DNA from 3 places in the Micromonospora sp. WMMD714 genome. Region 1 is predicted to be linked to each of the others. Evidence: riboswitches for the same ligand, from Rfam matches in the RefSeq annotation. Region 1 holds a riboswitch; each other region holds the start of a gene.
What was found. A riboswitch is a leader RNA that binds a small molecule or an ion and turns the genes downstream of it on or off. The one in region 1 is predicted to bind cyclic di-AMP.

Region 2: another riboswitch for cyclic di-AMP. It lies ahead of O7625_RS10345 (hypothetical protein); the one in region 1 lies ahead of O7625_RS17120 (C39 family peptidase).
Region 3: another riboswitch for cyclic di-AMP. It lies ahead of O7625_RS29945 (hypothetical protein); the one in region 1 lies ahead of O7625_RS17120 (C39 family peptidase).

What each region holds. Positions count from the first base shown of each region.
Region 1 is NZ_CP120744.1:3,894,578-3,904,095, reverse strand. Features, by position in the region: gene O7625_RS17130 (bifunctional cytidylyltransferase/SDR family oxidoreductase) at 1-911, shown strand, start outside; gene O7625_RS17125 (CDP-glycerol glycerophosphotransferase family protein) at 937-2,637, shown strand; gene O7625_RS17120 (C39 family peptidase) at 2,855-3,715, opposite strand; cyclic di-AMP (ydaO/yuaA leader) riboswitch at 3,989-4,132, opposite strand; gene O7625_RS17115 (hypothetical protein) at 4,578-5,336, opposite strand; gene O7625_RS17110 (hypothetical protein) at 5,463-5,813, opposite strand; gene O7625_RS17105 (acyltransferase) at 6,065-7,312, opposite strand; gene O7625_RS17100 (polysaccharide pyruvyl transferase family protein) at 7,493-8,818, shown strand; gene O7625_RS17095 (glycosyltransferase) at 8,884-9,518, shown strand, end outside.
Region 2 is NZ_CP120744.1:2,284,019-2,293,536, forward strand. Features, by position in the region: gene O7625_RS10320 (hypothetical protein) at 1-519, opposite strand, end outside; gene O7625_RS10325 (hypothetical protein) at 810-1,187, opposite strand; gene O7625_RS10330 (lipocalin family protein) at 1,429-2,049, shown strand; gene O7625_RS10335 (helix-turn-helix domain-containing protein) at 2,112-2,435, opposite strand; gene O7625_RS10340 (carbonic anhydrase) at 2,656-3,357, shown strand; gene O7625_RS10345 (hypothetical protein) at 3,598-4,623, opposite strand; cyclic di-AMP (ydaO/yuaA leader) riboswitch at 4,627-4,758, opposite strand; gene O7625_RS10350 (YibE/F family protein) at 4,925-6,268, opposite strand; gene O7625_RS10355 (metal-sensitive transcriptional regulator) at 6,439-6,738, opposite strand; gene O7625_RS10360 (cation transporter) at 6,833-7,039, shown strand; gene O7625_RS10365 (hypothetical protein) at 7,074-7,301, shown strand; gene O7625_RS10370 (heavy metal translocating P-type ATPase) at 7,298-9,518, shown strand, end outside.
Region 3 is NZ_CP120744.1:7,041,340-7,050,857, forward strand. Features, by position in the region: gene O7625_RS29930 (alpha/beta hydrolase) at 1-376, shown strand, start outside; gene O7625_RS29935 (AAA family ATPase) at 723-2,840, shown strand; gene O7625_RS29940 (cation diffusion facilitator family transporter) at 2,952-3,866, shown strand; cyclic di-AMP (ydaO/yuaA leader) riboswitch at 4,076-4,207, shown strand; gene O7625_RS29945 (hypothetical protein) at 4,211-5,269, shown strand; gene O7625_RS29950 (SRPBCC family protein) at 5,329-5,802, opposite strand; gene O7625_RS29955 (STAS domain-containing protein) at 6,014-6,376, opposite strand; gene O7625_RS29960 (hypothetical protein) at 6,720-6,863, shown strand; gene O7625_RS29965 (hypothetical protein) at 7,009-7,407, shown strand; gene O7625_RS29970 (cellulose binding domain-containing protein) at 7,699-9,518, opposite strand, start outside.

The DNA.
Region 1 (9,518 bases):
AGGGCGACCCGGACTTCGCCGCCACCGACGACTGCGGCGTGGTGCTGCGCTACCTGCCCGGCACCCCGATCAAGGTGATCGACGGGTCGGACGAGAACATCAAGGTCACCCACCCGGTCGACGTGCACCTCGCCGACAAGCTGTTCCAGCTGGCCGCCGCCCAGGCCCCCCGGCTGTCGCACCGCAGCTACACCGAGGAGCTGGCCGGGCGGACGATCGTCATCTTCGGCGGCAGCTACGGCATCGGGCACGACCTGGCCGAGCTGGCCCGCGGGTACGGCGCGCAGGTCTTCCCGTTCAGCCGCTCCAGCACCGGCACCCACGTCGAGCAGACCGGCGACGTCGAGGCCGCGCTGAAGACCGCCTTCGAGGCCACCGGCCGGATCGACCATGTGGTGGTCACCGCCGGCATCCTGGAGAAGGGCGCGCTGGCCGAAATGGACGAGGAGACCATGGACCGGGTGCTCCAGGTCAACTTCGTCGGGCCGGTGATCGCCGCCCGGCAGTCCCTGCCGTACCTCCAGCAGACCAAGGGTCAGCTGCTGCTCTACACGTCCAGCTCCTACACCCGGGGCCGGGCACAGTACGCGCTCTACTCGTCGACCAAGGCGGCGCTGGTCAACCTGACCCAGGCGCTCTCCGACGAGTGGGCCGAGTTCGGGGTACGGGTCAACTGCATCAACCCGGAGCGCACCGCCACCCCGATGCGTACCAAGGCGTTCGGCGAGGAGCCGGAGCACACCCTGCTGGCCGCCGAGGCGGTCGCCCAGTCCTCGCTCGACGTGCTGATCTCCGACCTCACCGGCCAGGTGATCGACGTCCGCCGGGCCCCCGGCGAGCCGGCCACGGTGCCGGCCCAGCCGACCGCCGCCGAGCACGACCGGCTGCCCAACGGCGTCGACGCCGGCTGAACCCCGACCCCGGAGACGGTACGACATGCGTGGTGACCTGGTCAGGAAACTGATCGCACGGTGCCTGACCACCGGCCTGGCCGTGGTCGCCTTCCTGGTGGTGGCGCTCACCGGGGCCACCGGCTGGGGTCTGGCCCTGGCGGTGGCCGCGCTGGCCGCCGCCGGCTACGAACGCCGGGTCCGCCCGGACGCCGACATCGTCGCCGAGACGGTGCTGCTGGCCGCCGGCATCCTGGTCGGTCACGCCCGCCGGCTCGACGACGGGTTCGACCCGGTGCTGGCGCTGACCGCGCTGGTGCTGCTGGGCCTGGTGCTGCTGGTGGGGCCGCTGCGCGACGCCGGCAACCTGGAGATCCGGGCGGCGAACCTGCCGGTACGGACGTGGACCCCGCTGGTCGCCGCTCGGCTCGACGGCGTACTGCTGGGGCTGCTCGCCGTGGTGGCGGTGGCCGCCGCGTTCGCGCTGCCCGCCGGGGTCGCGCTGGCCGTGGTCCTGCTGGTGGCGGCCGGCTGCGGCGCGGTCGGCCTGGACCTGGCCCGGCGGCGGTTCCGGCCGTCGGGCGGCGGCAGCCCGGTGACCCGGGCGCTGCGGGCGCACCAGCCGGAGTTCCTGCTCTACTTCTCGGCCCCGCCCGGCTCGGAGTACCAGGTCACCATGTGGCTGCCCTACCTGGAACGGCTGGGCCGACCGTTCCTGGTGCTGCTGCGGGAGCCGGAGTTCCTGCCGACGATCGCCGCCGCCACCCGCGCCCCGGTGGTCTACTGCCCCACCCTCACGGCGATGGACGAGGCGCTGGTGCCCAGCCTGCGGGTGGCGTTCTACGTCAACCACGGGGCGAAGAACAGCCACTGCATCCGGTTCACCCAGCTCACCCACGTGCAGCTGCACCACGGTGACAGCGACAAGGCCCCCAGCGCCAACCCGGTCTCGGCCATCTTCGACAAGATCTTCGTGGCCGGTTCGGCGGCGATCGAGCGGTACGCGCGGGCCGGCGTGGAGATCCCCGCCGAGAAGTTCGTCGTGGTCGGTCGACCCCAGGTCGAGGGCATCGAGGTACGCCAGGCGGCCCGCCCGCTGACCGCCCCGACCGTGCTCTACACCCCCACCTGGACCGGCCACCACGCCGACGCCAACTACTGCTCGCTGCCGGTGGCCGAGCCGCTGCTGCGCCGGCTGCTCGACCGGGGCGCCACGGTGATCCTGCGCGCCCACCCGTACACCGGGCAGAACCCGGCCTCGGCCCGGCAGCTGGCCCGGCTCACCGAACTGCTCGCCGCCGACCGGTCCCGCACCGGCCGGGAGCACCTGTGGGGCGCGGCGGCCAGCCGCGAGCTGAGTCTGACCGACTGCGTCAACCGCTCCGACGCGCTGATCTCCGACGTCTCCGGGGTGATCTCGGACTACCTCTACTCGGGCAAGCCGTACGCGGTGACCGACCTGGGTGTCGACGGGGACGAGTTCGTGGCCCGCTTCCCGCTGGCCGCCTCCGGCTACGTGCTGCGCCGGGACATGTCCAACCTCGACGAGGTGCTGGCCGGGCTGCTGGACACCGACCCGCTGATGGCGGCCCGCTGGCAGACCCGCCGTCGCTACCTGGGTGACTTCCCGGCCGACTCGTACGCCGACGGTTTCCTCGACGCCGCCCGGCGGGAGCTGGAGCCGGACTGGAACCCGCCGACCCCCCGGGGCGCGTCGGACACCGCCTCCCTCTCCCACCGCCCCTGACCCACCCACCCCCGCCCACTCACCCCCCGCCCGCCCCCGCCCACCTTCCTCGGCAAGATCACGCTCGATCCATGGTCGAGTGGCCTCGCGAGCGCCGGATGCCACTGGAACATGGATACAACCTTGTTCGTCCGCCCGCGGGATTGGTCCTGCGACAGCGGACCGCCCCGGTGCCCGTGGTCGGGCGGCCGGGGCGGCCCGGTTGGTGGGGCGTCGGTCAGGCCGAGTAGCCCCGGGTGGCGATCCAGTTGGCCAGGGTGGTCACGCCGACCCAGTACGCCGGCAGCGACGGGTCCGCCGAGTCGGCGATCCGCACGGTACGACCGTTGTCCCGGTAGCCGACCACGGCGACGTAGTGGCCGCCGGGGAAGGAGTGCCAGCCACCGTCGAGGTCGGTGACGTCACCGGCTACGTTGGCGACCACGGCCCGCTTGGCGGCGACCGTCTCGACCACGTCGGCCCGCAGCCGCTCGACCTGCGCGTCGCTCGGGAAGCCGGCGAACATCCGGGTCCGGTACGGGTCGCCCTTCACCACGGCGTTGAGCACCCGGGTGGTGTCCTCGGCCGAGTTGGTGCCCATCTCGGTGGTGCCCAACTGGGCGGCGAGGTCGTCCTGGTCGCGCTCGATGCCGGCCGCGCTGAGCGCGTTGCGCACCGCCGCCGGACCGCAGTAGTAGTAGGTCGTCTGGGCCTGGTAGTCGTAGCGGAGCAGCTTCGACGACGGCGGCTTCGGGGCTGCCACCCGGCGGGTCAGGTCCGGGTCGGCGGTGGCCCTGGCCTTCACCCGGGTGGCCCGCGGCGACGGCGTGGCGCTCGCCGACGGGCTGGTCGTGGGGGTGGCCGACGGGCTGGTCGGGGCGGGGGCGGGGGCGGCGACCCGGGCCTCAGCCCGGCTGGCGACGTCGTCGAGGCGGGGGGCGGTCCCGGCGACGGCGGTCGTCCGCGGCTGGTCGGCCGGGGCGTCGTCGACGCCGGCAGCCAGCGCGGCGGCACCGGTGGCCAGGACGAGGACCGCGGCCGAACCGACCACCACCTGGTACGGACGCTGGCTGGTCAGGCGGCGTAGCTGACGCTTCATGTGGTGCTTCACGGGGTGTTCCTCCACGGGGCGAGGCGGCGGCACGCCGGACCGGCACGTGGTGGGCTACACCACGCGCGGATCGTCGGATGCGCCGCTCGTGCGGTCGGGACCGCCCGACGGGGGGCCGGACGGATCGGCGGGGGCCGCCCGACGAGGGCCGGGCGGCGGGGCGGACGGCCGGGTCAGCGCATCGGGCGCGACACTCCGGCGGTGCTCCGGCGCCGAGGTGGAGGAACTACCGAGGGGGTGGGGTCATGCTGCACGAGGAGGAACTCCTTCCGCTGCCGCCGACCGGGTTAGCTGACGGATTCGGGCGGGAAGATCGCCCTACCCCGGGCCGTGGCCCGGCGATTCACCCCAGTGGTACGTGTGGGTCCCCGGTTCGTGACTGGCACGATTGAGCGGGTCGGCGCGGCGTCGCCTTCGGCGATCGAAAACCGCACCGGACCGCAGCGACACTACTGGTCGCCTTCCTCCTCGCCAACCCCTGTGAGCTGCGCAAACATGCTCCGGTGAGCCCTCTTGCGGGGCACTCGGGCATCGACCTGCCGCCACGGGTCCGATGGTGCGTCCGGCCCCGTCGGGGCGGCAACCGGACAGGTCGCCGGCAACCACCGATGATCGCCACGCTCGATGTCACCGGGTGTGACCACCTGTCCGGATCCCGGGTCGAGGTGACGCCGGTCACAGCCGGCAGGTAACAATTCGGTCGCCCACCTGCCACCGAGCCGAGTCGGCCCCTGCCGGCCCACCGGGTACCGGCCCCGCCGACTTCCGGCCCGCCTGGTTCCAGCGCGCTGGCCGCCGGACCGGAAGAGTCGGTGAGCGGGCCGGGATCTCGGGCGGGGGTGCCGCCGGGTCAGTTCACCCGGGCCGGTCGCCAGCGGGCGGCGGCGGTCGGACGGGCCGCCGACGTCGCGGAGCGGGGCGAGGGCACCAGGGTCGGGAGCAACCGCTGCGTCGCCGCGTACGCCTCGACGGCCAGCGACCGGGCCGCCTCGGCGGCCAGTTCGGCGTCCCGCCACGCCGCCCGCTCCCACCCGGCCGCGGCCCGGTACGCCGTACGGCGGTCCTCACGGACGGCACGGGCGAGCATCACCTCGTGTTCGACCGGGTGCCGACGCGGATCCCACCCGTCGCGGTGCGCGAAGACGTCCCGCAGCCGTTCGACCGACAACTCCCCCCGCCAGTGCGCCGCCACCGCCTCCTGGTGCAACCACCGCTCCCGGTCGGCGTACTCGGCGGGGGTGCGGGGGGTGCGCGGGCGGGGCAGTGCGCCGGCACCGGCGAACCGACGGGCCACCGTGTCCGCCTCGTCGTACGCCTGCCAGGCCCGGTCCAGGGTGTCCTGCGCGGCCAGCCAGGCGGCCCGGCGACGGCGGGCGGTCTGGGCCGCCCCGGAAGCGGCCACCGCCACCTCCTCGGCGTAGCGGCGCAGGTCGGCGACCGGGGGTGGGGCGTCCGGCGGCGGGCCGGCGGCCGCCACGTCGGTCGGCTGGTCCCGCTCGGGGCGGGCCACCAGGACGGCGAGCCCGGTCAGCGCCAGGACGAGCAGCAGGGACCAGATCACGGTGGCGGTCGGGACCTCGATCAGGAACCGGGAGAGCACGGTGTTCACGGTCGACACCTCGTGGGCGGGATGCGGAGAAGCGGAGGCCGTACCGGCGGCGGGACCGGCCGGGCGGTGCGGGGTGGGGTTCGTCGTCGGTGGCGGCGCGGGTGGGTCGGCCCCGCGCGGGCCGGGTCAGCCCGCCGGGGGCGCCCGGGGGCCGGCAGCGGCGGCGGGCACCCGGCCGGTCGCCCTCGCCAGGGTCGCCGCCGACCGGCTCCGGGTGGTGCCGACCGGCACCACGAGCGCCACGATGCCGACCGGCTCCACCGTCACCGCGGTCGCCCGGTCGACCCGCGGATCACCGGTGCGGAGGATGTCGGACCTGCCGCCCGGGGCGACCGGGGCGGTGGCGGCGGGAACGGACGGGGACGCGTCGAGCGACAGGGCGGTCGCGGCCGGCCCGAACAGCGCGGGGCCGGGCAGCCCGGGGGCGGCGGCGGCGAACGCGAGCGCGACGGCAAGGCTGGTCAGGAGCCGGGACATCCCGCACACGACCCACCACAGGGGACTGACGGACGCGACCGGGGACACGCGACCACGCTACCGCCGGGCTGACCGGCCCGCAGCACCGCCGGGCGTGTCGCCGCGCCCACCACCGTGGACCCGGTCCGTCCCGCCGGAGGAAGCCCGATCGCCCGCTGTCGACCCCGCCCGGGGCGGCGGCTGCCGGTGGGACGGCGAATGCCGGGTGCCGGTGGTTGCGGGTGCCGATCGGGTGGCGGGCGCCGGTGGGATCAGCGCGGGTCGCGCGGCCCGACGTACTCGACGGGACGTCCGCCGTCGGCCGCCCTCGGCCCCGGCACGACGACCGGCCCGGCGGCTTCGGGGACGGCAGTGCCGGAGACGGCGGCACCGGAGACGGCAGCACCGGAGACGGCGGCACCGGCGGCGGCCGGAGCGGGTGGGGGGCGGCGGCGGGGGGCGAGGCGGCGCATCATCGGGGTCTCCACCCAGCGGTGCAGGGCGGCGGCCAACGCCAGGTTCACCACCAGGAAGCCGAGCACGGCCAGCGGCCCCGACCAGCCGGGCAGCCCCACGCCCCAGTGCCCGGTGAGCCGCAGCACGGTCATCATCACCAGCACGTGCACCAGGTAGAAGGCGAACGACACCTCGCCGAGCCAGACCAGGGTCCGGTGCCGCCACGGTGACCAGCGACCCTGCACATCCGCGCGGGCCGCCGCCGGGATGACCAGGATGTACGCCACCGACAGCAGCGCCGCCCACATCTCGGCCGGAATCCAGTGCGCCCCCACCCAGACGGCCACGAAGAGCAGGCTGGCCAGGGGCAGGCCGGGCCCCCGCCAGTGGCCGCGGCGCAGCAGCTCGGCGGCGGCCACGCCCAACCAGAACTCGGTGGACCGCACCAGCGGGAAGACCTGGGTGAACCACCAGTTGGTGCCCTCGGGCAGCAACGCCTGACCGGGCCAGAGTGCCAGGATCACCAGCGGCACCGCCACCACCACGGCCCAGAGCAGGCCGGAACGGGCCCGCCGGATCGCCGGCAGCACCAGCGGCAGGCAGAGATAGAAGAACAGCTCGCAGGAGAGCGACCAGCTCACGTTGTTGATGCTGTAGAAGTAGCCGGGGGTGGGATCCCAGGCCTGGACCAGGAAGAGGTTCTCCAACGCGGCGCGGGGCACCACCGGATCGGCGAACCACCACATCACCAGCAGCGCCGCCGCCCAGGTCAGCACGTGGTTGGGGTAGATCTTGGCGAGCCGGCGACGCCAGAAGTCCCGTCGCCGGTCGCCGTCACGCGCCGACCAGACCAGCACGAAGCCGCTGAGGATGAAGAAGAACTGCACCCCGGACAGGCCGAGGGTGAACAACCAGTCGACCACCGCCTTGGCGTCCGGCTGGGCGACGATCCGCATGGTGCCGGCGTGGTAGCCGAAGACCAGCATGGCGGCGATCCACCGCAGGCCGGTCAGCGACGGCAGCCGGCTCGACGCCGGGGACGCGGTGGTGGGCACGCTGGTCACGCCGGGCACCCTACCGGCACACCCCGGCCCCGGTGACGCGCCGGGGCGGTACGGATGTGCGGAAGGTGTACGAAATCCCTCCACTGCCCTAACATCGCGGAACCCCCCGGTGCCGACGTAGCCGTGGGTGGGTCGGCGGCCCGTCGGAGGCGCCCGGCCAACGAGGAACGGAGCAGACTGGTGCACCAGCGCATCCTGATGCGGGCGAAGAAGGACCCGTTCGACGTACGCGGCCCGGAGGAGGCGTACGAGGGGAACTGGATCGGGGAGAACAACGGCAACCTGGTCTTCAGCCACGCCGCGCACAAGCTGCTGCGCACCTCCACCGCGCGGATCACCTCCACCGAGTTCAAGGTGGACCTGCGCGACGTCGACCGGATCAACGAGCAGCACGACGTGTACGTCATCCCGCTGGCCAACGCCTTCCGGCGCAGCTACGCCCACCGTATCGAGCTGATGACGAAGCTGGTCGAGCGGCTGCGGATCCCGGTGGTGGTCCTCGGTGTCGGCGTACAGACCGACGTCACCGGCGACCGGGAGTACCTGCGCCCGATCGACGACGTGGTCACCCGGTTCGTGCGGGTGGCGCTCGACCGGGGGCCGAGCATCGGCGTCCGGGGGGAGATCACCGCGCAGTACCTGAAGACCCTGGGCTTCTCCGCCGTCGACGTGATCGGTTGCCCGTCGATGTTCCTGCACGGTGACCAGCTCCGGGTGGAGAAGTCCGCGGCGGCCCTGACGCCCGACGCCCGGGTGGCGTTGACCGTCTCCCCGTACGTCAAGTCGATGGCGAAGATCATCGCCTCACACCAGGCCCGCTACCCGAACCTGCGCTACCTCCCGCAGGACCTCAAGACGCTGGGCACCCTGCTCTACGGCGACGCCCCCGAGGACCGGGGCAAGACCAGCGCCATCCCGATCCACACCTCGCACCCGCTGTTCACCGAGGACAAGGTGCGGATGTTCCTCGATCCGTGGACCTGGATGGACTACCTCGCCGGCTTCGACTTCGCCTTCGGCACCCGGATCCACGGCACCATCACCGCGCTGGTCTCCGGCACCCCGGGCTACCTGTTCGCCCACGACTCGCGCACCCTGGAACTGGCCCGGTACTTCGACATCCCGCACCGGCTGATGAAGGAGGTGCCGGCCGACGTGGACGCGGCGCAGCTCTACGCCGAGGCCGACTACACCGCGATGAACACCGGGCACCGGGCCCGCTACGAGGTGATGCGGGCCTTCCTGGCCCGGCACGACCTGGGCAACGCCTTCGACGACGGGGACAGCGCGGCCCGCTTCGACGCACAGGTCCGCGAGACGCGGTTCCCCCCGGCCGTCCGACCGGCGGTGGCCTGCCCGCCCGAGGAGCTGCTGGCCCGCATCCAGTGGCTCCGGGACCGCAACACGGCCCTCGGTGACGACATACGGGAGCTGCGGGAACAGCGGCTGCGGGCGCGGGTCAAGCGGGCGGTTCCCGCACCGGTACGGCGGATCCTGAGCCGTTAACCCGCCGCTCGGTCGCTGTTCAGCAACTCCATCTCCACCGGATACGTCACGTTCCGTGGCCGTCCATGCCCGTGCACCAGGGTGGCGGGGTGGTCAACCAGCCCGCGCCCACCCCGCTGCTCAGCGTCGTCGTGCCCGTCCACGGGGTGGAGGCGTACCTGCACCAGTGCCTCGACTCGGTACGCACGGACGTCCCGGCCGACGCCGCGGGAGCGGTCGAGATCGTCGCCGTCGACGACGCCTCCCCGGACCGGTGCGGCGAGCTGCTGCGCGCGTACGCGGCCACCCATCCGGGCGTACGAACAGTGCACCTGGAGCGCAACGTCGGGCTGGGTCCGGCCCGCAACGCGGGCTTGGACGTGGCCACCGGGGAGTACGTCTGGTTCGTCGACAGCGACGACTGGTTGCCGCCGGGCACCGTACCGGCGGTGCTGGACCGGCTCCGGGCGCACCGACCCGACGTGCTGATGCTCGACCACCTGCGGGTACGCGACGACGGCCGGCGGGAGGTGGACGCGAGCAGCCACCTGCTGCGCGGCATCCCCGGGGTGGTCCGTCTCGCCGACCGCCCCGGGCTGCTGCGGGTGCAGCACACCGCGTGGAACAAGGTGGTCCGCCGGTCGTACCTCAACGACCTGGAGCTGCGCTTCCACCCCGGCTGGTACGAGGACATCCCGTTCAGCAACCCGCTGCTCATCGG
Region 2 (9,518 bases), 1.6 Mb from region 1:
GCGGTGCGCGAAGACGTCGTCGAGCTGCGCGTCCGACAGCTCGCCCCGGCGGTGCGCGTCCACGGCGGCCCGGTGCAGCCAGCGCTCCCGGTCGGCGTACTCGGCCGGGGTCTGGCCGGTGTGCGGCAGCGGCATGACCGCGGCGGCGGCGAGCCGGCGCAGGTGCGCCTCGGCCCCCTCCAGCGCCGTCCAGGCCGACTCGACCTCCTCCTGGGCGGTCAGCCACTCGGCGCGCAGCCGGTCGGCGGTGGTGCCCGCCCGCTCGGCCGCCACGGCGACCTCCTCGGCGTACCGGGTGTGCTCCCGGAGCTGCTCGGCGCGCTCGGGGTCGGTGGGCAGGGCGGCGGCCCGGAACCGGCCGCCCACCGCCGGCCGGAACCGGTCGGGGCGGACCACCAGGACCGCGACGGCGACGGCCGCGACGGCGAGCAGGATCAGCCAGATTCCGGCGGCGGCGGGGACGTCGGGTAGGACGGCGGAGAAGACGGTCTGCATCACCAGCACCTCACGGTGGGACATCGACGTGGACGGAAGGGGAACCTGGCCGGTAGGGGCGGGAGCTGCGGGCGGCGTGTCCTGAGCGGATCGGACCCGGTCCAGCCCGGTCCGGATCGGGCTCGGGCCGGGTTCGACCGGCTCGGACCGGTGCCTGACCCGTACCTGGCTCGGGCTCGGGACCTGGCCCTTACCTGGGTCGGGCTCGGAGCTGGCTCAGGGCCGGACTCGGCTCGGGCTCGGCCACGGCGCGGTCGGGCCGGTTCGGGCGCGCCGGTCGGACGGGCACGGGGTGCCGAGGGGTGCCGCCCGGCTCAGCTCCGGGGCGGGCCGCGCCGGCCGGTGGCGTCCCGGAGCGGGTCCGGCGTCGCCACGTCCACCCGCGCGGCGGGTCGGACCGTGGGCTCGGCGGCGGACCCGGCCGGCAGCGGCCGGATGGGATCGGGGGCGGGCCGCCCGGACCCGGGGCGGGTGTCCACGGGTCGGTCGTCACCGGGCCGGGTGTCGGTGGGTAGCGCAGCCACCCGGGAGGTCACCACGGGCGGGCGGGTGGCCGCGGCTGCCGGGCCGTCGGTGGCGGCGGCGAACAGGCCGCCGAGGCCGACGGCGAGCACCAGCGCGGTGACCGCCAGCCGGGTCAGGTCGCGCAGCCTCGACACCCAGACGGGCCGGGTGGAGGCTACGCGGATCACCCGTCCAACCTATCCCCACCTGACCGTCCGCGCAGCGTCGGCGACCCGGTCGGCTCGGTGACCCGGGCCACGCTGTGCCCTGTGGACGGACCGTTCCCACCCTGGATACGTACGCTGACCTGCTCCTGGATGCATCGACAGGGATGATGATTCCGACAGTTTCCGCCCGGTCGGTCCGGGAACTTCGCCGACGGCGCGACGCCCCGCCGCGCCGGGACCGACAGACCGGAGGAGACCATCCATGGGAGTACGTCGTCAGGCCGCCGTCGCCACCGCGAAGGTGCTGGCCACCGCCGTCGCCACCACGACGGTGCTGGCCACCGCCGTACCCGCGCAGGCTGCGCCGACCATTGTCGACACCGGACCGCTCACCCCGGTCGCCGAGGTCGACGTCGAGCGGTACGCGGGTGACTGGTACCAGGTCGCCGCCGTTCCGGCGATCTTCGAGATCCAGTGCTACAAGAACGTCCGGGCCCGCTACGAGGTACAGCCCGACGGAACCGTCGGGGTGCGCAACACCTGCCAGACCATCGTCGGCACCACCAGCGCGGTGACCGGTCGGGCGCGCAGCGAGAACCCGCCGGCCGACTCGGCGCTGACCGTGTCGTTCCTCAAGCTCGGCAGCCGCTGGATCTACCTGGGCGGTCCGAACTACGTGGTGATCGGGCTCGACCCCGACTACCGGTGGGCGGTCGTCGGTGACCCGGACCGCAGCACCGGCTTCGTCCTGTCCCGCGAGCCCGCGCTGACCGGGGCGCAGACGACGGCGGCGAAGGCGGCGCTCACCGCCAACGGCTACGACCTCTGCGACTTCCGCACCACCCGGCAGGACGGCGGCGGGCAGGCCGGCAGCTTCTGCTGAGGCGGTGGGCCGCCGGGCTCCCTGGCGGCCCGTGCATGCCCGGGGCGGGGCGGGCCGTCGGGTCAGCCGTCCTGGTCGGCGTGGTCGGGGGTGAAGAGGGCGAGCAGGTCACCGACCTGACGGTCGGCCTCGGCGGGGTGCCGGAAGTGCCCGCTCGGGTCGATGGTGTATTCGTTGCGCCGACCGACCCGGGTCCGCCGCAGGTAGCCGCCGGACTCCAGGTCCGCGACGATGGCCTGGGCGGCCCGTTCGGTCACCCCGACCTCCTCGGCGACGTCCCGGAGCCGGGCGGTGGGGTTGCGGGCGATGGCCAGCAGCACGTGACCGTGGTTGGTGAGGAACGTCCAGTTGCGGGCGCTCCCGGCGCTGTCCGTGGTCTTCGCCATACCGGTCATCGTATGGCCAGAGCGCGGGGAACCCGCCGTCGGCCGGCGTTCGCGTCCGTCCCGACCGGCTGTCGACCCGCCGCCGACATCGCTGCGACCAAAGCCTGAAACGTGTATCACGAAATCTTGACGTACCTTTAGCTGCGTGTGACCGTGGGAACACGGCCGTCGGTGCCGCCGGCCGGCGTGAGCAGGCACGATTCCGGACCGAGGTGAGGCAATGGGCCCGATCACTCCGACCCAGGCGCTGGCCGAGTTGCAGGCCGGCAACCGGCGTTTCGTCGCCGGTGAGCCCCGCCACCCCAACCAGGGCGCGGTCCACCGGGCGGCCGTCGCCGACGGCCAGCACCCCTTCGCGGTGATCGTCGGCTGCTCCGACTCCCGGCTCGCCGCCGAGATCATCTTCGACCGGGGTCTGGGTGACCTCTTCGTGGTCCGGACCGCCGGGCACACCGCCGGCCCCGAGGTGCTCGGCAGCGTCGAGTACGCGGTGACCGTCCTGGGCACCCCGCTGGTGGTGGTGCTCGGGCACGACTCCTGCGGTGCGGTACAGGCCGCCCGGGAGGCGGCCCGCACCGGCACCCAGCCCCCGGGGCACCTCTACTCGGTGGTCGCCGCCGTCGGGCCGAGCCTGCGCCGGGCGGCCCAGCAGGGGGTGCACGACATCGACGGGATCGTCGACATCCACATCGCGCAGACCGTCGAGGTGCTGCTCGGCAACTCGCCGGTGATCGCCGCCGAGGTGGCCGCCGGGCGGTGCGCGGTGGTCGGCATGTCCTACCGGCTCGCCGCCGGTGAGGTCCGCCAGGTGGCCCCGGCGCACGCCCCGGCCGCCGACGCCGCCGCCCTCACCGCCGCCGTCCCCGGGCCTGCCGTGGTGCCGGCGGGTGCCGACGCCGCTCCGGCGGCCGTCGCCGGCTGAGGCACGCCCGTCGGCGGCCGTCGCCGGCTGAGGCACGCCCGTCGGCGGCCGTCGCCGGCTGAGGCACGCCCGTCGGCGGCCGTCGCCGGCTGAGGCACGCCCGTCGGCGGCCGTCCGGTCGAGACCCGCTCACGGCGGAGGCCGCCCGGTTCGACCGGGCGGCCTCCGCCGTGAGTGCTCGCTCGACCCACCGGGTCGAGGACGCGGTGTCCGGGATCCGGATGCCGCGTCCTCGCGTCGCTACAACAGGGACACGTGTACGTGGTCGGTGTGGTTGGACGGGCCGGAGTACGAACTCCACCCGTTGGCCGGGAACCAGATCTGCCGGTTCCAGATCACGTAGTAGATGCCCAGCCGGTCCGAGTTGCGGATCAGGAACGCGGCGAGGTTGTTGCCGTACATCCGGGTGTCGTTGTTGTGCCACGGACTGAAGCCGCTCTTCTGCAACGACCAGTCGCACGCCTTGCCCTTGGGGTGCTCCCAGGGACCACCGGGGCGGTAGCAGCCGACGAACCGGTTGAAGCCGGCCCGCTTGACCTCCTTGTACATGTGCAGGGTGCGCGGCGTGATGCAACCGGAGGTGGTCGGGTCGTTCTCGCTGCACGACTCGCCGCGCCAGTCGCCGTCGGCCGTCTGGCCCGGCGCGATGCGGGCCACCGGCGAGGTGGCGTCGACCAGGCCGCCGGTGAAGCCCCGGCCGCCGACCAGGGCCAGCGCCTTGTCCGCCTCGGTCTTCTTCTTGGCCATCAGGTTGGTCTGCTTCTGCTGCTCGCGGACCTCGGCGTCGACGGCGAGCTTGGCCTTCTCGGCCCGGGTCTTGACCTCGTTGACCTCGGCCAGCTTGCCGGCGTTGACCATGTTCAGCTCGTCCAGGGCGGCGGCCCGCCGGACGAAGGCGTCCGGGGCGTCGCTCTCCAGCAGGGCGGCGACCGCACCGACCCGACCCGTCCGGTACGACTGGACGGCGATCTCGTTGACCTGCGGGGCCAGCGCGGTCAGCTCCTGCTCCGCCTTCTCCACCTCGATGGCGTACTCGAGCTGGCGCTTCTTGGACTTCTCCAGCCGGTTCTTCGCCGCCGAGTACTCCCGGTTGGTGGCCTCGATGACGTCGGTGAGCAGCTTCGGCTCCTCGTCCTCCTCGTGGCCCGAGGGGGAGGGTGCGTTGGGTGCCGCCGTCGCGGGGGCGGCGGTGGGCCCGGCGACGATTGCCAGGGCGGCGAGCACGGCCACTGCCGGCGTCAGCCAGCGGCGTAGGGGTGCCGTCACAGTTTTCCCTTCCGTCGACCGCCGACCGGGTTAGCTGACGGGTTCGGGACGGAAGTGGCCCCTACCGCTGGCGCGGATTCACCCCAGGTGCTCGGTTCCCCGGCTCGCCGTACGGCGATTGGGCGGTGGCCCCGCTGGCGCCGGTGGGCGCCTTCGGCGGTGACCGGCAGCGAGGTTACCCGAGAGTCGTAGCAGGAATCTACGGCCACAACCCGGCGAAATACGTATTTTCCCGATAGCGGCCGGTGACCAGCGGCGGGATCGACAGTGGTGACCCCGCCTGCGGTCACGAAGCGGAGTGTCACCATGCCGCTTCCGTGTTCCCCTCCGGATCCGCCCACCGGGCGGGGGCCGTGGTGGACGGTCCGCCGGGTCGGGGCGCGCCCAGCGCCTGCCACGCCTCGGCCCGGTCGGGAGCCGGGCGCGGGGTGGGCGGCGGCCCGGCCGCGGCGGCGTCGGCGGGGCCGCGGCCGGCGGTGGTGACCAGCGCGGCCAGCCCGGTCGTCAGCGGCACCGCCGCCACCAGCCCGAGGGTGGCCACCGCGCTCCGGACGATCTCCTGGGCCAGGAACTCGCTGGTGAGGATCTGCCCCAGCGGCCGGCTGTCGGCGGTGAGCAGGAGCAGCAGCGGCAGCGAAGCCCCCGCGTACGCCAGCACGATGGTGTTCACCGTGGACGCGATGTGCGCCCGGCCGACCCGGGTGGCGGCCCGGTAGAGCTGCAACCGGGACAGCCCGGGATTGGCGTGGGCCAACTCGGTGACGGTGGCCGACTGGGTGACGGTCACGTCGTCCAGCACGCCGAGCGAGCCGATGATGATCCCGGCCAGCAGCAGGCCGTGCAGGTCCACGTCGCGCTGGTACATCGACAGCGTGGTGGCCTCCTCGCTGCCGTACCCGGTCAGGTGGGTGGCGGCGGTGGCCAGCGTGCCCAGGACCCCGGTCAGCACCAGGCTGCCCAGGGTGCCGAGGACCGCCACCGAGGTCTGCGCGGTGATCCCGTGGGTCAGGTACAGCACCACGAACATGATCAGCGCGGCGCCGGTGATCGCGATGGGCAGCGGTGCGCCCCCGGCCGAGATGCCCGGCACCACGAAGGTCAGCAGGATGGCGAAGCTGGCGCCGAGACCGGCCAGGGCGGCCAGCCCGCGGAGCCGGCCGAACGCCACGATCGCCGCCGCGAACAGGGCGACCAGCCAGAGCAGCGGCGTACCCCGCTGGTGCTCGGCGATGTGGTAGCTGACCGCCGCCGGGTCGGTCGGGTCGGTCAGCGCGACCAGCACCACCTCGTCACCGACGGCCACCGTCGGTGCCCCCGGCCCGGACGGGACCGGCGTCTCGACCTGCTCACCGCTGTCCGGCCCCTGCTCGACGGCGACCGTCACCGTGCCGCACGGGCCGGCGTCCGCCCCGGACGGCCCGTCGGGGGTCTCCGGCGCGGGCGGGCAGGGTTCGGTCACCACCCGGGTCACCGTGCCGTGGTGGCGGGGCACCTGCTCGCCCTGGTCGATCCGCCGGGTCTCGCCCGGCCAGAGCAGCAGCGTGGCGACCACCGTGACGACGATGAGCGGAACTACCGTCAGGACGAGTATCCGCCGCACCCGGGGCGGGGTGGACGGAGCGGGACGGGTGTGGTCGGCGCCCATGCGTGCGAGTTCTCCCAACGGTCCGGACGGGATACGGGTCGGCCGGCCAACCGGTTCATCCCGCGGGCGGCGGTCGTCGTCGGACGATGGTAGCCACCACCCCGGCCCGCCCGCCGGGTTAGCCCTGCTCGCGGTATGCCGGGGGTACGTTCGCCCCCGGCCGCTGCGGGTCAGCCGCGCTTCATCAGCCGGCCGACGGCGGCCATCATCTCGGCGGCCATCTCGTCGGCCCGGCCCTCGGCGGCCCCCTCGTGCATGCAGTGCCGGGCGTGGCCGTCGAGCAGGCCGAGGGCGACCTTGTCCAGGGCGGCCTGGACGGCGGAGATCTGGGTGAGCACGTCGATGCAGTACCGGTCGTCGTCGACCATCTTCTCGATGCCCCGGACCTGCCCCTCCACGCGGCGCAGCCGCGCGAGCAGCTGGTCCTTGCTGGCGGTGTAGCCCCGGACCGGGTTGCTCGGTGTGGTCATGGCCACCACGATAGCGTACCCCTGGGGGGTATGTTACGGTCGTCGGGAAGGGTACCCCTGGGGGGTATGCTGAAGAAGATGGAGGGAGCACGCCATGATCACGAACTACCAGGTGAAGGGCATGACCTGCGGGCACTGCGTCAGCGCGGTGAGCGCCGAGCTGGCCGCGCTGGACGGGGTGACCGAGGTGCAGGTGGACCTGGCCGCCGGCCGGGTGACCGTCACCAGCGCCGGTCCGTTGGACACCGGTGACGTGCGGGCCGCCGTCGACGAGGCCGGCTACGACCTCGTCGAGGCGTGACCGGGCGGTCGCGGCGGGAGACCGGGGTGGACCGATGAACACGGCGACCAGACTGGGCGGCTTCGCCCTCGTGCTCGCGGCGGTGTTCGGCGCGGCGTACGGGGGCGGTCAGCTGGCCGGCCCCGTCGCGCCACCCGCCGACACCCGCCACGACCCCGCGCACACCCCGGCGTCCACCGCCGCCACCGACGTTCCCCGCCCGACGCCGACCGGCACCGACGGCCCCGGGCACCCGCACGGTCGACCGGAGGCGCCGCGATGACCCCCACCACGAGCGACCCGCCCACCGCCCCGCACCTGATCGAACTCGCCATCGGCGGCATGACCTGCGCGTCCTGCGCCGCCCGGATCGAGAAGAAGCTCAACCGGATGGACGGCGTCGAGGCGACCGTCAACTACGCCACCGAGAAGGCCACCGTCCGGTACGCCGACCGGATCACCCCGGACGACCTGATCGCCACCGTCGAGAAGACCGGCTACACCGCCGTCGTGCCGCCGCCGCCCGCCCCGGCGGGGGCGGAGCCGGCCGGGGAACCGGTGGACGCGCTGGCCGCCCTGCGTACCCGGCTGCGGGTGTCGACCGTGCTGACCGTGCCGGTGATCGTGCTGGCGATGGTGCCGGCCTGGCAGTTCACCTACTGGCAGTGGCTGTCGCTGACCCTGGCCGCCCCGGTGGTGGCGTACGGCGGACTGCCGTTCCACCGGGCGGCCTGGACCAACCTGCGGCACGGCGCGGCGACCATGGACACCCTGGTGTCGCTCGGCACCCTCGCCGCGTTCGGCTGGTCGCTGTGGGCGCTCTTCCTCGGCGACGCCGGGACGCCCGGGATGACCCACCCGTTCCGGCTGGACGTGACCCGCACCGACGGCACCGGCAACATCTACCTGGAGACCGCCGCCGGGGTGACCGTGTTCCTCCTCGCCGGCCGCTACTTCGAGGCCCGGTCCAAGCGGACCGCCGGGGCGGCCCTGCGTGCCTTGCTCGAACTCGGCGCGCGGGACGTCGCCGTGCTGCGCGGTGGGGTGGAAGCCCGGATCCCGGTCGACCAGCTCGTGGTGGGCGACCGGTTCGTGGTCCGGCCCGGGGAGAAGATCGCCACCGACGGGCGGGTCGAGAAGGGCACCTCGGCGGTCGACGCCAGCATGCTCACCGGCGAGTCGGTCCCGGTCGAGGTCGGCCCGGGCGACGTGGTGGCCGGCGCCACCGTGAACGCGGGCGGCCGGCTGGTGGTCACCGCCACCCGGGTCGGTGCGGACACCCAGCTCGCCCAGATGGCCCGGCTGGTGGAGGCGGCGCAGACCGGCAAGGCGGCCGTGCAGCGGCTGGCCGACCGGATCTCCGGGGTGTTCGTGCCGGTGGTGATCGCGTTGGCCGTCGGCACGCTGGGCTGGTGGCTGGGGACCGGCGCCGGCCCGACCGCCGCCTTCACCGCCGCCGTGGCGGTGCTGATCATCGCCTGCCCGTGCGCGCTCGGCCTGGCCACCCCGACCGCGCTGCTGGTGGGCACCGGGCGGGGCGCCCAGCTCGGCATCCTGATCAAGGGGCCGGAGGTGCTGGAGTCGACCCGGCAGGTCGACACGGTGGTGCTGGACAAGACCGGCACAGTCACCACCGGGCGGATGACCCTGGTCGACGTCCGTCCCGCCGAGGGGCAGGACCGGGCCGAACTGCTCCGGCTCACCGGGGCGGTGGAGGCCGGCTCGGAGCACCCGATCGCCCGTGCGGTGGCGACCGCTGCCGCCGAGGCCGGTGAACTGCCGCCGGTCACCAGGTTCGCCGCCGCCGAGGGGCTCGGCGTCACCGGCACCGTCGACGGCCACGACCTGGTCGTCGGGCGGCCGAGGCTGCTCCGCGAGCGTGGTCTGGACGTACCGGAGGAGGTGGTCCGGGCGGTGACCGAGGCGGAGGCCGCCGGTCGGACGGCGGTGGTGGCGGGTTGGGCCGGGCAGGCCCGGGGCGTCCTCGCGGTCGCCGACGTGGTCCGGCCCACCAGCCGGGCGGCGATCGGCGCGCTGCGCGACCTGGGCCTCACCCCGGTGCTGCTCACCGGGGACAACGCGACCGTCGCGCGGGCGGTGGCCGCCGAGGTGGGCATCGACCGGGTGACCGCCGGGGTGCTGCCGGCCGACAAGGTCGACGAGGTGCGCCGGCTCCAGGCGCAGGGTCGTACGGTCGCCATGGTCGGCGACGGGATCAACGACGCCGCCGCGCTGGCCCGGGCCGACCTGGGGCTGGCCATGGGCACCGGCACCGACGTGGCGATCGAGGCGTCCGACCTGACCCTGGTCCGGGGCGACCTGGTCGCCGCGGTGGACGCGATCCGGCTCTCCCGGCGCACGCTCGCCGTGATCAAGGGGAACCTGTTCTGGGCGTTCGCCTACAACGTGGCCGCCCTGCCGCTGGCCGCCGCCGGACTGCTCAACCCGATGATCGCCGGGGCGGCGATGGCCTTCTCGTCGGTCTTCGTGGTCGCCAACA
Region 3 (9,518 bases), 3.1 Mb from region 1:
CTCCGACATCCGCCTGGTCACCTCGGCGGTGGCCCGCGCCTCACTGCGTTCGATCGGCGGTTTCCGCGCCTCCATCGGCGCCCAGCACCGGCTCGACACCCTCGCCGCACTGGCGCACCTGCCGGCGGCGGCGCTGGTCGGCGACCGGGACCGACTCACCCCGCCGCCGTGCGCCGAGTCGATCGCGGCGGTGCTGCCGGCCACCGAGCTGACCGTCTGCCCGGGGGCCGGGCACATGCTGATGATGGAACGTCCGGACGAGGTGAACGCCGCCCTCGCCGGGGTGCTCGACCGGGTGCTGACCGCCGTCCCCGCCGGTCGGGCGTCCGCCCGCCGCCCCGCCGACGCCCCGGGCCACCGCACGGCCGCCGCCTGAGCCACCCGGCGGGCACCGCACAACCCCCGTCCCGCGCCGGTCCACGCCCGGCCGTCGGCACCGCGCACCCGTGGGCGGGGGTTCGGCTCGGACCATGGTCGAGCTGGTTAAGCTGTCGGCTCCGCGCACGCGTGGGCGGGGGCAGGGGCGGACGACTGGTCCGCCATCTGGAATGACCCGAAGTCGGCACCGCGCACCCGTGGGCGGGGCCGGTGCCGGCGTCGCCGGAGGTGGCGGAGGTCGCCGGACGGGTATCGGCCCGACGCGGGGTGGGCGGCTGCCCGTACCCTCATTCCGCCTGGCATGCACCCGTGCCCGGCGTCGCCGTCGCACAGGAGCCGGTACGTTGACCGACCAGACCACCCTGGAACAGGAGATCGCCGCCGAACAACGGCATCTCGACCGGGTGTACGCCCGGCTCGCCGAACTGCGCCGGGCGGCCGTCCGCGCCGAGCGGGACGGTTACCGGCTGGCGCGGGTCGGCAACTTCGGCGCGCTGGTGGAGCGGGACGCCATGGTCTTCCACGCCGCCCAGCGTCGGCACCTGCTGGACGCCGAGCACGAGGGGCTGGTCTTCGGCCGGCTCGATCTGCGTGACCGTCAGGTGCTGCACGTCGGCCGGCTCGGGATCCGCGGCGAGAACGCCGAGACGCTGGTGGTCGACTGGCGGGCCCCGGCCGCCGCCGCCTTCTACCGGGGCACCCCGGCGGAGCCGCTGGGGGTGGTACGGCGACGCACCATCAGCTCGTCGGGCGAGAAGGTCACCCGGATCGAGGACGAGCTGCTCGACCCGGCGTCGGCGCCGCCGGACATGCCGGTGGTCGGCGACGGCGCGTTGCTGGCGACCCTGTCCAGGGCGACCGGGCGGGGGATGCGGGACATCATCGCCACCATCCAGCGGGAGCAGGACGAGGTGATCCGCTCCCCCGGCACGGGAGTCACGATCGTCTCCGGCGGGCCGGGCACCGGGAAGACGGCGGTGGCCCTGCACCGGGCGGCGTACCTGCTCTATGCCGACCGCAGCCGGTACGCCGGCGGCGGCATCCTGGTGGTGGGTCCGTCGGCGGTCTTCGTCGAGTACATCGCGTCGGTGCTGCCGTCGCTGGGCGAGGAGACCGCCACCCTGCACTCGCTGGGCTCGCTCTTCCCCGGCCTGTCGGCGACCCGCACCGACGGCCCCGAGGTGGCGGCGGTGAAGGGGTCGCTGCGGATGCGGCGGGTGCTGGAACGGGCGGCCCGGGACGCGGTGCCGGACGGTCCACGGGAGCTGCGGCTGCTCTACCGGGGGACGCTGCTGCGGCTGGAGCGGCGCGAGTTGGACCGGATCCGGGACCGGGCGTTGCACCGGGGTGCCCGCCGCAACGAGGTCCGCCGGGTCGGCTTCGACGGGGTGCTCGCCGCGCTGTACACACAGGCCCGCCGGCTGGCCGTCACCGGGCTGCCCGAGCAGCCCGCCTTCGAGGACGAGATCATCGACCGGCCGGAGTTCCGGGAGTTCCTCAAGGCCTGGTGGCCCCGGCTGCACCCCCGGCATGTGCTGGGCTGGCTGGCCCGACCGGAGCGGCTGCACCGGTACGCGGCCGGCATCCTCTCCCGGGCGGAGACCGCGCTGCTGGCCGGGGCGTACCGGTCGTTGGACACCGAGGGGCTGACGGTGGCCGACATCGCCCTGCTCGACGAGCTGGACGCGCTGCTGGGCAAGCCGGTACGCCCGAAGAGGGCGAGCCGGGATCCGTTCCAGCTCGCCGGTGGGGTCCGGGAGCTGAGCACGTTCGGTGACCGGGAGCGCGCGGCCCGTGCCGCGGCCCGGGAGCGGCCGGAGGACTACCGGGACTACGCGCACGTGGTGGTGGACGAGTCGCAGGACGTCTCGCCGATGCAGTGGCGGATGATCGGTCGCCGTGGCCGGATCGCCTCCTGGACGGTGGTGGGCGACCCGGCGCAGACCGCCTGGACCGGCGACCAGGAGGAGCTGGACCGGGCCCGGGACCAGGCGCTGGGCCGACGACGGCGGCACCGGTTCACGCTCACCACCAACTACCGCAATCCGGCCGAGATCTTCGCGGTGGCGGCAGCCGAGATCCGCCGGATCCACCCCGACCTGGAGCTACCCAGCGCGGTGCGGTCCACCGGGGTGGACCCGGTGGCGCTGACCGTGCCGGCGGCGGAGCTGGCCCCGGCGACGGTGGACGCGGTGGACACGGTGCTCGCCGAGGTGGCGGGGACGGTTGGCGTGATCACGCCGGTGCCCCGCCGGGACGAGGTCGCCGGTTGGCTGGGCGACCGGGGCGGGGCGCGACTCCAGGTGGTGGACAGCCTCCAGGCCAAGGGCATGGAGTACGACGGGGTGGTGCTGGTCTGTCCGGGCGAGATCCGGGCCGAGCCGGGCTCCGGGGTGCGGACGCTCTACGTGGCGCTGTCCCGGGCCACCCAGCGCCTGACCACCGTCGATCCCGTCGACTGAACCACCGGCCCCGAGCGGCCCGAGCCGGCCGGAGGTCCGACCATCACTTGCATACATAGCGATGTGAGCATACATTGGACCGGGTTCGCGGCGGCGACGGAGGGTGTGCAGGTGGGCGCAGGTCATGACCACAGCGCGACGATCAGCAACGCCGCGCACCGGCACCGCAGTCGGCTCTGGGCGGCGTTCGGGCTGCTCACCGTGTTCATGCTGGTCGAGGCGGTGGCCGCGTTCGGCACCGGCTCGCTGGCCCTGCTCTCCGACGCCGGGCACATGTTCACCGACGTGCTCGGCATCGGGATGGCGCTGGCCGCGATCACCGCGACCCGACGGGCCGCGCAGGACCCGCAGCGCACCTTCGGCCTCTACCGGCTGGAGGTGCTCGCCGCACTGGCCAACGCCGTGCTGCTCAGCGGGGTCGCAGTCTACGTGCTGATCGAGGCGGTCCGCCGGTTCGGCGAGCCACCCGAGGTGCTGGCCACCCCGATGCTGGTGGTGGCGGTGCTCGGCCTGCTCGCCAACCTGGTCGCGTTCGCGCTGCTGCGCGAGGGCGCGAAGGAGAGCATCAACCTGCGCGGGGCGTACCTGGAGGTGGTCGGCGACCTGCTCGGCTCCCTCGGCGTGATCGTGGCCGCACTGCTGATCGCCGGCACCGGCTGGTGGTGGGCCGACCCGGTGGTGGCCGTGGCGATCGGCGTGTTCATCCTGCCCCGCACCTGGCGACTCGGGCGGGCGGCGGTGCGGATCCTGGTACAGGCCGCCCCGGAGCACCTCCAGGTGACCGCCGTACACGACCGGCTGACCGCCGTGCCCGGCGTCACCGAGGTGCACGACCTGCACGTCTGGACGCTCACCTCGGGCATGGACGTCGCCTCCGCGCACCTCACCCTGGCCACCGGGGCCGAGGTCGGCACGGTGCTGGCCGCCGCCCGCAGCGCCCTGCGGGACGACTTCCACATCGAGCACGCCACCCTCCAGATCGAGCCGGGCAGCGCCCCCGGCGCCTGCGGCCCGACGCACTGGTGACCGCGGAGGCCAACCGCCCCGCGGGCGGGCGCGATACCACCGGAGCGTCACGGAAGCTCCGCGAGCGCGGCGATCACGCTAGCTTTTGTCCCGTTTACCCCATAAGGGGGTATTCACTCCCGTACCCTCAGTCACGAGGTGGACGGGCGTCCCACCCGTACCGGTAGGCTCGGCTCCGGCCTCCGCCAGGCGGCGCCCACCGGCGCCGGCGGTGGCCGCCGCCTAATCGCCCACCAGGGCGAACCGGGGAACCATGTTCCTGGGGTGCATCCGCGTCAGCGGTAGGGATCTTCCGTCCCGAACCCGTCAGCTAACCCGGTCGGCGGCTGACGGAAGGACTCTGTATGCGGGTAGGAACCACCACGCGGCTGTTGGCCGCAGTCGTCACGACCCTCGCGCTCGGCGTGTCGTCCGCGCCGTTCACCCCGGCCGTCGCCGCGCCCGTCACCCGGTTCGCCGCTCCCGGCGACGACGACGAGGGCGGCACACCGGCGCTCCGCGAGCAGCTCGACGCGGCCAGCAAGGGTTGGGTCGAGGCGAAGGCCGCCCTGGAGCGCTCCACCAAGCGCCAGCAGGAACTCGACGGCCAGCTCAAGAGCATCGAGGCCCAACTGGTCGTGCAGACCGGAAAGGTCGGCCAGATCGCCGGAGCGGCCTACCGCACCGGCCGCCTCGGACCGATGTCCGCCCTGCTCAACAGCAACAGCCCGGGCGGCTTCCTGGACCGCGCGGCGGCGCTGGAGACGGTCGCGGCCCGGGAGGACCAGGAACTGCGCACGATGATCGAGACCCGGGACCAGGCCACCCGGACCCGGGCGGCGGTCAGCCGCGAGATCACCGAGCAGCGCAAGCAGGTCGCCACCATGGGCAAGCGCAAGGATCAGGCCGAACGCGCGTTGGCGGTGGCCGCCGCCGACAAGCCGGCCCCCACCTCCCGGGACTCCGGCAGCTCGGACGGCACGTCCAGCAGCAACGCCAAGGGAGCGCCCCGCAACTCCGACGGCTCCTGGCCGTCCGAGTCGTGCAGCGTCAACGACCCGACGCCGGCCAACGGCTGCATCACCCCGCGCACCCTCAACGCCCTGAACCAGGCCAAGGCCGCCGGCTTCACCCGGTACGTCTCCTGCCACCGGCCCAGCGGGTCCGGCGAGCACCCCAAGGGGCGGGCGTGCGACTTCGCCGCCCAGAAGAACGGCTTCGGCGGGGTGGCCAGTGGCGGCGACCGGACGTACGGCAACAACCTGGCCGCGTACTTCATTCGCAACGCCGACCGGCTCGGTGTGCTCTACGTGATCTGGTTCAAGCGGATCTGGCTGCCGAGCAGCGGCTGGAAGTCGTACAGCGGGGGCAACGGCGACCCGTCCAGCGACCACACCAACCACGTTCACCTGTCGATGATCTGAGCACCAGCTCGGGTGGCCCGTGCACGGCGGGCGGGCCACCCCCACCACCCCGCCGACGGTCAGGCAGCAGCCGGAGCGTCGCCGCCGGACCGGCCGTCCAGCACCGCGCCGAGCCGGCTGGCCAGCCCCAGGTGAGCGGCACGGGCCTGCCGGAAGGCGTAGCCGAACAACGGTGCCGGCGCGGCGAGGGTGATCTCCACGTCGATCCGCAGCAGGTCACCCTCCATCCGGAGCCGGGTGTGGTTGCGGACCGTGGTGGCGGGCTGCTGCCGGGCCACCGTCACGATCTCGTCCTGCCCGACCAGCAGGACGTCGGCCTGGTAGGTGACGGGGAACCGCAGCGGCCCCAACTCCAGCCGGTCGGTGATCGCATAGCTGGCCGCGGCGCCCGGTCGGGCCGGCAACCGGCGCACCCGGACGATCAGGGGATGCAGCTCCTCCTGCCGGGACAGATCGCTCAGCAGCGCCACCGCGTCCGCCCGTGAGCAGTGCGCCTGCACCGTGTAGCTGAAGCTCTCCCGCCGGACCACCACCGGGCCTCCTGACCTGTCGTCGGTCGCCCGATCGTGCCGTACCGGAGACCGGCTGGCAACGTTCCAGCCGGACAGCGACGACACCGACGGTGACAGGAGGTGTTCACACCGGCCCCGCCGGTACCCGAGGTCTTCACACCGGCCCCGCCGGTACCCGGCCGGCAGTGTGCCCGCGGCCTGGCTCAGACCGGCGGCGGGCCCGCGGCCCGGCTCAGGCCCCCGGCAGCACCTCGGGGGTGGCGGCACCGGCGAAGTACGGCTCCGGGGCACCGAAGAGGCCGAGCAGGCCGGTGACCCAGAGCTGCCGGTGCACGAACCGGCTCGGCTCGGTGACGATCAGCTTGACCCCGCTGACCTCGGCCGTCTGGAAGCCGGCGACCATCGCGCTGATGCCGACGGAGTCGATGAAGGTGACCAGCCGCATGTTCAGCTCGATCCGCGCCGGCCGCCCCTTGGCCAGCACCTCGGCGATCGCCTCACGCACCTCGTATGCGGTGTCGACGTCGATCTCGCCACGGGGGGCGATCTCGATGACACCGGCCGGCAGGACCGACTTCACGATCGACAGGCTCACGCGAGCACCTCCACTCGCCCGTCTCCGGGCGCCTCATCAGTACGCGGGCCGCGACCGAGAGTATTCCTCCGATGGCCTCGGTCGCCACCCCTCGGGATGAGCAATTCGCGGATCCGGACGGACCGGACCGTCCCTCTCCGCACCGTTGCTGGTCCTGTTCTCTTCGACTTCCCTTGGACGGCCCGTACGCCCCGGCCGTTCCAACCGTCCCAGAGTAGCGGCCCGGGTCCACCACGACCCGAATCCCGCAGGTCGGGCGAGCCCTGCCGGACGTGGCGGCGCTGGTTGTGCCAGGTACCTAACGTGGGCGAGAGATGGGTCACCACGACGGAGGAGACGATCGATGATCAGGAGACTACTCGGTCTGGCCGGGGTCGGCGCGCTGCTCGCTCTCGTGCTCGCCTGCGGCTTCGGCGGTGGAGACGACGACGATGACGACGACGGGGACGATTTCGCCCGCGCCACGTCCGTGGTCACGGTCCGCTAGCGGCACCGGGGTTTGCGCTCCGGCCGGTCGGGGCACTGGGTCGGTGACCGGCCGGAGCACCGGCCGGCGAGCGAACCGCCACGCGCCGCAGAGACGTCGAAGTCCGAAGTGGCCGCAGACTTCGGCACCCGAGGAGGTAACCACGATGTTCGGCAGCAACCTTCTGGAGCGCCGCAGCAGGCCCGAGCGCATCGCCGACCAGGCCTGGCACCAGCTGCTCTCCGCGGTCGACTCGGCCGGTGACAGCGTCCGGGACGCCGCCCGGTCGGTCCGGGATTCCGGGCTGACCGATGCCGGCGACCTGGTCGGCTCGACCGCCGACGAGGCACGTCGGCGGGCGACCCTCGCCTTCGACGCGCTCGCCGGTCGTCGTCCGGCCCTGCCCTGGGCGTTGCTGATCAGCGCCGCGCTGGTCGGCGCGGCGATCGGCTGGGCCGCCGGCACCGCCGCGCGGGCCGCCGGCAGCCAGAGCGACCGGGCCGCCGACGACATCGAGTTCGTCGACGTGGACCGGCCGAACTCCCCGGTCGGCCTGGACGACTGACCCGGCCCGGCCCTGTTGCACGGCAGGCCCCGGTCGCGCCCCTCGGCGTCGACCGGGGCCTGCACCGTTCCACCACCCCGACCCGACGTCACCCCGACCGGCTGCGCCCCCGCCGCCGACTCCCCTCTCGGACAAGCGCATGATCCACTCCATTGGGCCGAGGTAGCGGCATCACCACGAGCTATGCCGCTACCTCGCCACCAACGAGTCGATCAAGGCCGACGGCGCGGGCCGGACAGGCCGCCGGCTCCCCCGGGTGGACCGGGGGAGCCGGCGGGTGTCGGACAGTCGTCAGCGACTGGTGCAGGTGACCGCCGGGACGGCGTTGCTGCCGGTGACGTTGGCGGTGAAGCCGATGCTGGTGGTGGCACCGGCGCCGAGCGCACCGTTCCACCCGGCGTCACGCACCGAGACGGTCGCCCCGGTCTGGGTGTACGTGCCACCCCAGAGCGAATTGATCGTCTGGCCGTTCGCGAACGTCCAGCCCAGCGTCCAGCCGGCGATCGCGCTGGTACCGGCGTTGCGCACCGTCACCTCGCCCTGGAAACCACCGGGCCACGATCCGGTCACCTTGTACGTCGCCGCGCAACCGCCGGTCGGCGGAGGCGTGGTCGGGGGCGGCGTGGTCGGCGGGGGCGTGGTGGGCGGAGGCGTGGTGGGCGGAGGCGTCGTCGGCGGGGGCGTGGTCGGCGGAGGCGTCGTCGGCGGAGGCGTGGTGGGCGGGGGCGTCGTCGGCGGAGGCGTGCCACCGAGCCGGTCGGCGACCAGGATGCCCCGGCCGTTGGTGCCCAGGTAGACCCGACCGTAGACCCTCGGGTCACCGGTCAGCGCCTCGCCCGCGTTGCCGTACTGGTGCTGGTCGTCGTTGATCCGCACCCACGCCGCGCCGGCGTTGTCGGAGCGGTAGACACCGCTCTTGCCGTCGACGGTGCCGAAGGTGAACACCGCCGGGTACGTCTGCCCGGGGGCGGCCTTGCCGAAGCCGACGTTCACCGCCGCCGACACCCCGGCCAGCTTGGTGAAGCTCGCCCCGGAGTCGGTGGAGCGCCACAGCCCGCCCTCACCGGCCAGCCAGATGTCGCCCTCCTTGCCGGGCACCGCCTTGAACTTGACGTTGCCGGTGGCGGGCAGGCCGGTGGCGGCGGAGGCGGTGAAGCTGGCCCCACCGTTGCTGCTGACGTAGAACTTGCCGGCGCTGAAGCCGTAGAACTTGTTCTTGTTGACCCGGTCGGACTCGACCACGGCGTTGGCCGGGATGCCGGTGGCCGCGGTCCACGAGTTGCCGAACCCGACCGAGCGGATCACCTGCTGCCCGGGGTCACCCGGGGCCCAGACGAACTGGCTGCCGTCGGCGGCGGCGGCGACCGTGCCGCCGTTGTTGACCCCGCCGGGCTCGCTGCCCTGGAACCAGTTCGCCCCGCCGTCGGTGGAGAACGCGACGTGGCTGTCGTTGGGGCGGTCGGCGTCGGTGAAGTTGCCGGCCCGGACCATCGTCGCCGGGTTCGCCTCGGCGTAGTCGAGGCTGGTGGTGGTGGTGAAGACCGGCTGGGTGAACAGCATCGGCGGCACCGCGTCGAGGTCGGTGTGCCGGAAGCCGCCGATGTCACCGAGCCCGCTGATCAGCGGCGCCCCGGTGGGCGGGCTGATCAGGTCCTGTACGGCGGTCTCCTCCAGGCCCTTGACCATCGGTTTGATGGTGAGCTTGCCGCCGGTGTCCCACTTGGTGAGGTCGTTGCTGCCGTAGATGGTCGCGCCGGTGCCGTACATGAAGCGGTTGGAGTCGAACGGGTCGATCTCCACCGACTCGTTCATCCAGCCCAGCTTCGGGGACTCCTCCGGCGGGGCCGGGTTGGCCCCGAAGGTCAGCCACGGCACCGAGCTGATGTCCATCGTGAACTTCTTGGTGCGCTCCGGGTAGCTGCCGAACTCCCAGATCCGGCTCCAGGTCGCGCCGCCGTCGGTGCTGCGCCAGAAGATCGCGTCCGGCCACCAGGAGATCTGGGTGGCGACCATCAGGGTGTTCGGCTTCTGCCGGTCGATGGTCAGCCCCGAGTAGCCGAAGTAGGCGTCGCTGCTGGACGACGGGATCGGGCTGATCTGCGTCCACGCGC